2 regions of the Brachybacterium sillae genome follow, and region 1 is predicted to be linked to the other one. Evidence: riboswitches for the same ligand, from Rfam matches in the RefSeq annotation. Region 1 holds a riboswitch; the other holds the start of a gene.
What was found. A riboswitch is a leader RNA that binds a small molecule or an ion and turns the genes downstream of it on or off. The one in region 1 is predicted to bind thiamine pyrophosphate.
Positions count from the first base shown of each region.

Region 2: another riboswitch for thiamine pyrophosphate. It lies ahead of JSY14_RS11120 (ECF transporter S component); the one in region 1 lies ahead of thiM (hydroxyethylthiazole kinase).

Region 1 is NZ_JAFEUW010000001.1:2,602,960-2,606,358, reverse strand. Features, by position in the region: gene thiD (bifunctional hydroxymethylpyrimidine kinase/phosphomethylpyrimidine kinase) at 1-9, opposite strand, end outside; gene thiE (thiamine phosphate synthase) at 6-653, opposite strand; gene thiM (hydroxyethylthiazole kinase) at 650-1,477, opposite strand; TPP riboswitch at 1,469-1,565, opposite strand; partial or broken gene JSY14_RS12020 (AAA family ATPase) at 1,789-2,222, shown strand; partial or broken gene JSY14_RS12015 (IS5 family transposase) at 2,138-3,028, opposite strand; gene JSY14_RS12010 (NUDIX domain-containing protein) at 3,074-3,399, opposite strand, start outside.
Region 2 is NZ_JAFEUW010000001.1:2,411,160-2,414,558, reverse strand. Features, by position in the region: partial or broken gene JSY14_RS11130 (M13 family metallopeptidase) at 1-617, shown strand, start outside; gene JSY14_RS11125 (hypothetical protein) at 614-1,225, shown strand; TPP riboswitch at 1,264-1,370, shown strand; gene JSY14_RS11120 (ECF transporter S component) at 1,416-2,051, shown strand; gene JSY14_RS11115 (ATP-binding cassette domain-containing protein) at 2,069-3,399, shown strand, end outside.

The sequences.
Region 1 (3,399 bases):
GGGGTTCACGGTTGCCCGTCCCACGCGGCCCGCAGGCTCGCGGCCGCCACGGCTGGTTCCTCCGCGGCGCACACCGTCGAGACGACCGCCACGCCGGCGGCGCCGCTGTGGCGCAGCATGCCGGTGCGTTTCGTGGTGATGCCGCCGATGGCGACGACCGGCCACGGGCTCGCGGCGGCCACCGCAGCCACCCCGCCCGGGCCGATCGGAGTGCCGTGGTCAGGCTTGGTCGCCGTCGGCCACACCGGTCCAACGCCGAGGTAGTCCAAGACGCCGTCACCGAGCCCGCGTGCTGTGCGAACCTGCTCGATCGTGCTGACCGACAGCCCGACTATGGCGTCCGGCCCGAGCAACTGCCGGGCCTGAGCAGGCGGCATGTCGCGCTGACCGACGTGGACGCCGTCGGCGCCGATGTCCTGAACGAGGTGGACCCGGTCATCGATAATCAGCGGCACCCCGGTCCCCGCCAGCACCTCGCGGACCGCCACGCCGAGGGCGACGAAGTGGGCGTCGGTGGCGCCCGGGTCACGCAACTGCACCACGGTGACTCCGCCCGCGACCGCAGCCTGCACGGTCGCGGGCACCCCCCGTGGGCCGCACAAACCGGTGTCGGTGACCAGGTAGAGGCTGAGGTTCACCGGTCGGCGGGTCACCGGAGCACCACCTTCTCGGTCAGCTCCTGCGGGTTGAGGGTGGCGAGAGAGTCCAGCAGCGCAACGGCGAAGCTCCCCGGCCCGGCGGCACGCTCGGCCGCGACCTCGGCGGCCACGGTGTACGTCGCGGTCGCGGCCGTGGCGGCCAGGAGCGGGTCGTCGGTGGTGGCGGCGAAGGCAGCCATGAGCGCGCCCAGCGCGCACCCACCGCCAGTGACCTGGGTCAACCATCGATGGCCGTTGGCCACCCGCACCAGCCGGGTGCCGTCGGTGAGGTGGTCGACCTCCCCGGAGACCGCGACGATGGTGCCGTGCTCCCGGGCCAGCGCCCGGCCGGCGTCGACGGCATCCTCGGCGGCGTCGACGCTCTCCGGACCCCGCCCACCGCTGCCCCCACCGGCGAAAGCGAGAATCTCTGAGGGGTTGCCACGGACGAGTGCCGGGGAGGCGTGGGCAAGCAGGTCGACGACAACCCGGCTGCGCCAGGCGAGCCCACCCACCCCGACCGGGTCGAGCACCCACGGGGTGCCGGCCGCCGCGGCGGCACTGACCGCGCCGTGCATCGCAGCCACCGTCGCCTCTTGGGGCGTGCCGAGGTTGACCAGGACCCCGTCGGCGACGGCGGCGAACGGCCCGGCTTCCTCCGGGTTGTCCACCATCGACGGAATGGCGCCGACCGCGAGCAGGACGTTCGCTGTCCACTGAGCGACGACGACGTTGGTCAGGCACTGCACCAGCGGGGCATGCCCGCGCATCGCCGCCAAGGCCTCGCCCACAGCGGCAGCATCGAGTGGGACAGTAGGGACGGAAGAAGGTGCCGACATCGGCGACGTTCCCTTCGCTAGTACGAACTAGATCAGGTTCAACGGGTGTGATCTCAGCCGTACCAGCACGGCACCCCGCGTCATTCACCAGCTTAACATCCGCACCGTTCCCAGCACCATGCCCTCGCTTCAGCGATCGCAAAAGGGTCGCGCCTCGGACCGTCCGGGCGTGCTGTCACCAGTGCCCGGCTGCGCTACGGCGTTCCTAGGCCGCCGCAGCCCTCACCATGACGCCTCACCAGACAACGGCTGCGCAACCTTAAAATGTGCAGTCGACTTCGGACACTCGTGCAGTGGACTTCGAAAACTGACACGTGGAGCTGATCATCGTCGACGAGGCCGAACGACTGCGTCCCGCCGCTCTGGAACTGCTGCGCGATTGCTACGACCGCGACGACATCGCCCTGATCCTGATCGGCATGCCCGGCCTGGAGAAGCAGTTCAGCCACTACCCCCAGTTCTACAGCCGAGTCGGCTTCGCCCACCAGTACCGGCCCCTGGACAAGACGAACTGCTGTTCGTCCTCGAGCGACACTGGCGATCCCTCGGCAAGACCCTCGACCCCGACGACTTCACCGACGCCCAAGCCATCGCAGCCATCGCACGGATCACCCGCGGCAACTTCCGGCTCCTCGAACGCCTCTTCCCCCAGATCCAGCGGGTCCTGAAGATCAACGAACTCGACACCATCACCAACGACGTCATCGAAGCCGCACAGAGCACCCTGGTCATCGGTGTCACCTGACCCCGCCACGAAGCGACCGAAGAACCCCGCCATTCAGCAGACGAAGTCACATGCCGCTTGACGTACCTGCCTGGATCGGTCAGCGGCGGACGTCCACCACGCGAACCACGGCGTTTCCGGTTCGACTGCTGGTCCCGAGGTTCAGCAATCACAGCCGTGATCCCTCGACTGCGCAGCAGGGTGCGGTGGCCCGCGAGGAGTACGCCTTGTCTGCCAACACCGCGTCAGGGGTGGTGCGAGGCCGCCCCACCCAGTCGCGCGGGACCCGAACCGCAGCGAGCAGGTGCGGGAACATCTTCGAGTCGCTGCCTTGCCCCGGCCCGACGGCGATGACCATGGGACGTCCCTTGCCGTCGCACAGCTGATGGACCTTCGTCGACAGACCGCCACGCGATCGCCCGATCTCATGATCGACCGGCTCGGGCATCTGCATCATGTAATTCGATGGAGCGCCCCGCGAGGCGCCTGGTGTTCGTCGCGTGCTGGTGGGCACACGCGATGGTCGAATCGACCGCAACATCCCAATCCATCACGCCCATGGTGTCTGCCCTGGTCATCAAGGCCGGCAGGACCTTGTCCCAGGTCCCGTCGCCTGCGAAGCGGCGGTGCCGCTTCCACACCGTCAGCCACGGACCGAACTCCGCAGGCAGGTCCCGCCACGCAACGCCGGTCCGGTAGCGGTAGACGATCCCCTCGACCACCAACCGGTGATCCGAGAACCGACGACCCCGCCGCCCGTCCGAAGACGGCATGAAGTCCTCGATCAAATCCCACTCGGCATCCGAGAGCGTCTGCAACCGCGACATGCGATCACCCTTGCCGGCGCAGACTGCGGATGTGGGAGACACGTCCTAGTCCTCCCGTCCGGGGCGCTCCGGCAGCGGAACGTCGGCGGGCCGGGGCGTCAGACCCTGGGCGCTGCCGCGCCGGGCGGCGAGCGCAAGCACCGCGGCGGCCAAGGTGCCGTTCGTCAGACGCCCCTCCAGCACCCCGGTGATGGCGTCCCTTAGCGGCACCCACCGGTGTTCGATCTCGGCCTCCTCGTCCTCGCGCTCCCCAGGGGCGACCTCGCGGATCCCGGTTGCGAGGTACACGCGGATCACCTCGTCGGAGCCTCCGGGGCTGGGACGCAGGTCGAGCAGGACCTCGAGGTGGTCTGCCTCATGGTCGGTCTCCT
Region 2 (3,399 bases), 190 kb from region 1:
TACTACAACCCCAGCGCCAACGAGATCGTGTTCCCCGCCGCGATCCTGCAGCCGCCGTTCTTCGACGCGGAGGCCGACGACGCCGTGAACTTCGGCGGCATCGGCGCGGTGATCGGCCACGAGATCGGCCACGGTTTCGACGACCAGGGCAGCAAGTACGACGGCAGGGGCAACCTCGTGTCGTGGTGGACCGCGGTGGACCGGGCCGAGTTCGAGGCCCGTGCCGCGAAACTCATCGACCAGTTCTCCGCGCTCTCCCCCCGTGATCTGGATCCGACGCACCATGTCAACGGCGCCCTGACGATCGGGGAGAACATCGGTGACCTCGGGGGGCTGTCGATCGCGGTGTCGGCGTACCTCGCCACCGCTGAGGATCCGCAGGCGAAGATCGACGGCTGGACCGGCCTGCAGCGCCTGTTCCTGTCGTGGGCGACGGTGTGGCGGGGGCGTAATCGTCCCCAGGAGGCCATCCGCCGGCTGGCGACCGACCCGCACTCCCCCCGGAGTTCCGCTGCAACATCCCGCCGCAGCACGTCCCCGAGTTCTACGAGGCCTTCGGGGTGACGGAGAGCGACGCCCTGTTCCTGCCGCCCGAGGCGCGCGTGGAGATCTGGTGACGCGTCGCCCGCGGGCGTCCTCCGATCGGACCGCCCACCAGGACATGCCCTTCTACGTCGGCGCCACCCGCCCCGGCGCCGTCGGCTGGACCCGCATCCTGCTCACCCTGGTGATGGGGGCGGTGCTGGTGGTGCTGCTGCTGGTGCGGCCGCTCACCCCGGGTCCGCTGATGCCGGTGATGGCGGCGCTGCTGTTCGTGGGGTATGCGCTGTGGACGTGGATGCGTCTGGCCACCCGGTTCATCGTCGACGGCCACGGGGTGACGGTCTCCTGGGGCGGGATGCTGCCGCAGCCGGTGTGGCCGCTGGAGGAGATGCGCACCGTGCAGCTGCGGGAGATCCCCGCGGAGACCCTCGGCGTGACCGTCGGTGGGGTCGGCTGGCGCCGCGGCCGGGTGATGTCCGGCGATCCCGGTGAGCGCCGACCGGTCGGTGACCGTCGCGTCTGGACCACCGGGCACACCCAGGACCCGTACGTCAGCCTCGTCACCCGCCCCGGCACCGCGGTGGAGATCATGGGCCGCGAGAACCGTCATTTCCTAATCACCCCCGTGGACGTCGACGCCACCGCCGCGGCGATCGACCAGGCGCTGCGCGCGCGCCGCTGACCGCACCACCCTCCCCTGCGCGGTAGGATCGGACGGTCATCCGCAGACAGGGGAGCACCATCGGGTGCTGAGAGTGCGCACAGGGCGCAGACCCTTCGAACCTGACCCGGTCAGCACCGGCGTAGGGAGTCGGGATACCTCCGGTGGAGCCATGCGCCCCACCGCCCTTCCGAACGGAAGGAGAGACGGCATGACGACCACCACCACCCCCACCGGCCGCGGTGAGGAGCTCGCCTCCCGCCCCCTCGCCCGCCACCGCACCGTCGACCTGATGGTCACCGTCGCGATCGGCGTGGCCTTCGGCATCGCGTTCCTCGGTTACGGCGCGCTGTACACCCTCCTCACCCCGCTCACCACCCTGTTCCCGCCGTCGGTGGGGATCCTCGCCGGGATCTGGTTCCTTCCGGCGGTGCTCGCGGGCCTCATCGTCCGACGCCCCGGCGCCGCCCTCCTGGCGGAGGTCATCGCCGCCGTGGTGGAGATGATGCTCGGAGCCCAGTGGGGGTGGGCCACCGTCGTGTCGGGCCTGATCCAGGGCGGCGGCGTGGAGCTCGTGTTCGCACTGACGGCGTACCGCCGGTTCCGACTGCCGGTGGCGATCGCCGCGGGCATGGTGGCCGCCGCCTTCGAGTGGGTGTACGAGCGGTTCTTCTACTACCAGGAGTTCTCCACCGCCGCCGGGTTGTGGCTGCTGCTGCTATTCCTCGTCTCCGGCGCGCTGCTCGCAGGTCTGCTCGGCTGGGGGCTCACCCGGGCGCTCGCGGCCACCGGCGCGTTGAACGCCTTCCCCCCGGGGCGTGAGCACGCCCGCGCCCACCGCGTCTGATCGCGCGGTTCCTGCCTGTGACCTCTTCCGTGCCGCCCGCCTCCCCGGCCCCGGTCCCACCCGTGGGGGAGCCCGCGGACCCGCCCGCGGGGCCCCTGCTGTGTGTGGACCATCTGCGGTGGACGCCGCTGGGCCGCTCCGCACCGACGCTCGACGACGTCACCGTGCGGATCGGAGCCGGTGAGCGGGTGCTGCTGGTCGGCGCCAGCGGCAGCGGCAAGAGCACCCTGCTGCGGGCGCTCGCCGGTCTTCTCGACCCGGAGGCCGGTGAGCTGAGCGGGCACGTGACCCCGCCTGGCCGTTCCGGGGCGTGTGCGCTGCTGCTGCAGAACCCCGCCCATGCGATGGTCGGGGCGACCGCCGCGCGGGACACGGCCTTCGGGCCCGAGAACCTGGCGCTGGGCCGCGCGGCCATCCAACAGCGCGTCACCGCGGCGCATGACGCCGCGGCGGTGGACCTCCCCGCCGATCGGGCTCCGGTGGATGCCTCCGGCGGGCAGCAGCAACGGCTGGCGCTGGCGGGTGCGCTCAGTCTGGAACCGGAGGCGCTGCTGCTCGACGAACCCACCGCGATGCTCGATGCGCCGACCGCCACCGCGGTGCGGCAGGCGGTCCTGGAGACCGTCGGCCCCCGCACCCTGGTGGTCGCCGACCATCACGCCGAGGCGTGGCTGCCGCAGGTGCACCGGGTGATCGTGCTGGGGCCGCAGGGCCGGGTCCTCGCCGACACCGACCCGGACACCGCCCGGGACCGGTACCCCGAGCTGCTCGGTCTGTCCGCCGCCCCCGCCGCGGAGGCCCTCAGGCGTTCCCTCTGCTCCCCCGGGACCCGCCCGGACGCCGGCGCCGCTGCGGGCCCGGTGGTGCTGCGGGCCCGGGGGCTTCGGGTCGCCCGCACCGCCCTCGACGGCCTGGACCTGACGCTGCACGCCGGTACCCTCACCGCGGTCACGGGCCCCAGCGGCGCCGGCAAGACCAGCCTGCTGCGGGTGCTGCTGGGATTGTCGCGACCGGCTCTCGGGAGCGTGGAGCGACCCACCCGGGTGGCGTTCGTGCCGCAGGATCCGGAGTCGTCGTTCGTCGCCCGCACCGTCGACGAGGAGGCCCGCGCGTCCGTCGGCGCCGACCCGGAGCTCGCGCAGCGTCTGCTGCGCACCACGGGGCTGGACGCTCTCGCGGCCGCGAACCCCTACACCCTCTCCGGTGGGGAGCAGCGCCGCCTCGCGATCGTCGCGGCGCTCGCCTCCCGGCCGCAGCTGCTGGTGCTCGACGAACCGACGGTGGGGCTGGATGATGCCCGCGCCCGCGACATCCTCGACCTTGTGGAGGAGGCGAGGGATTCCGGTGC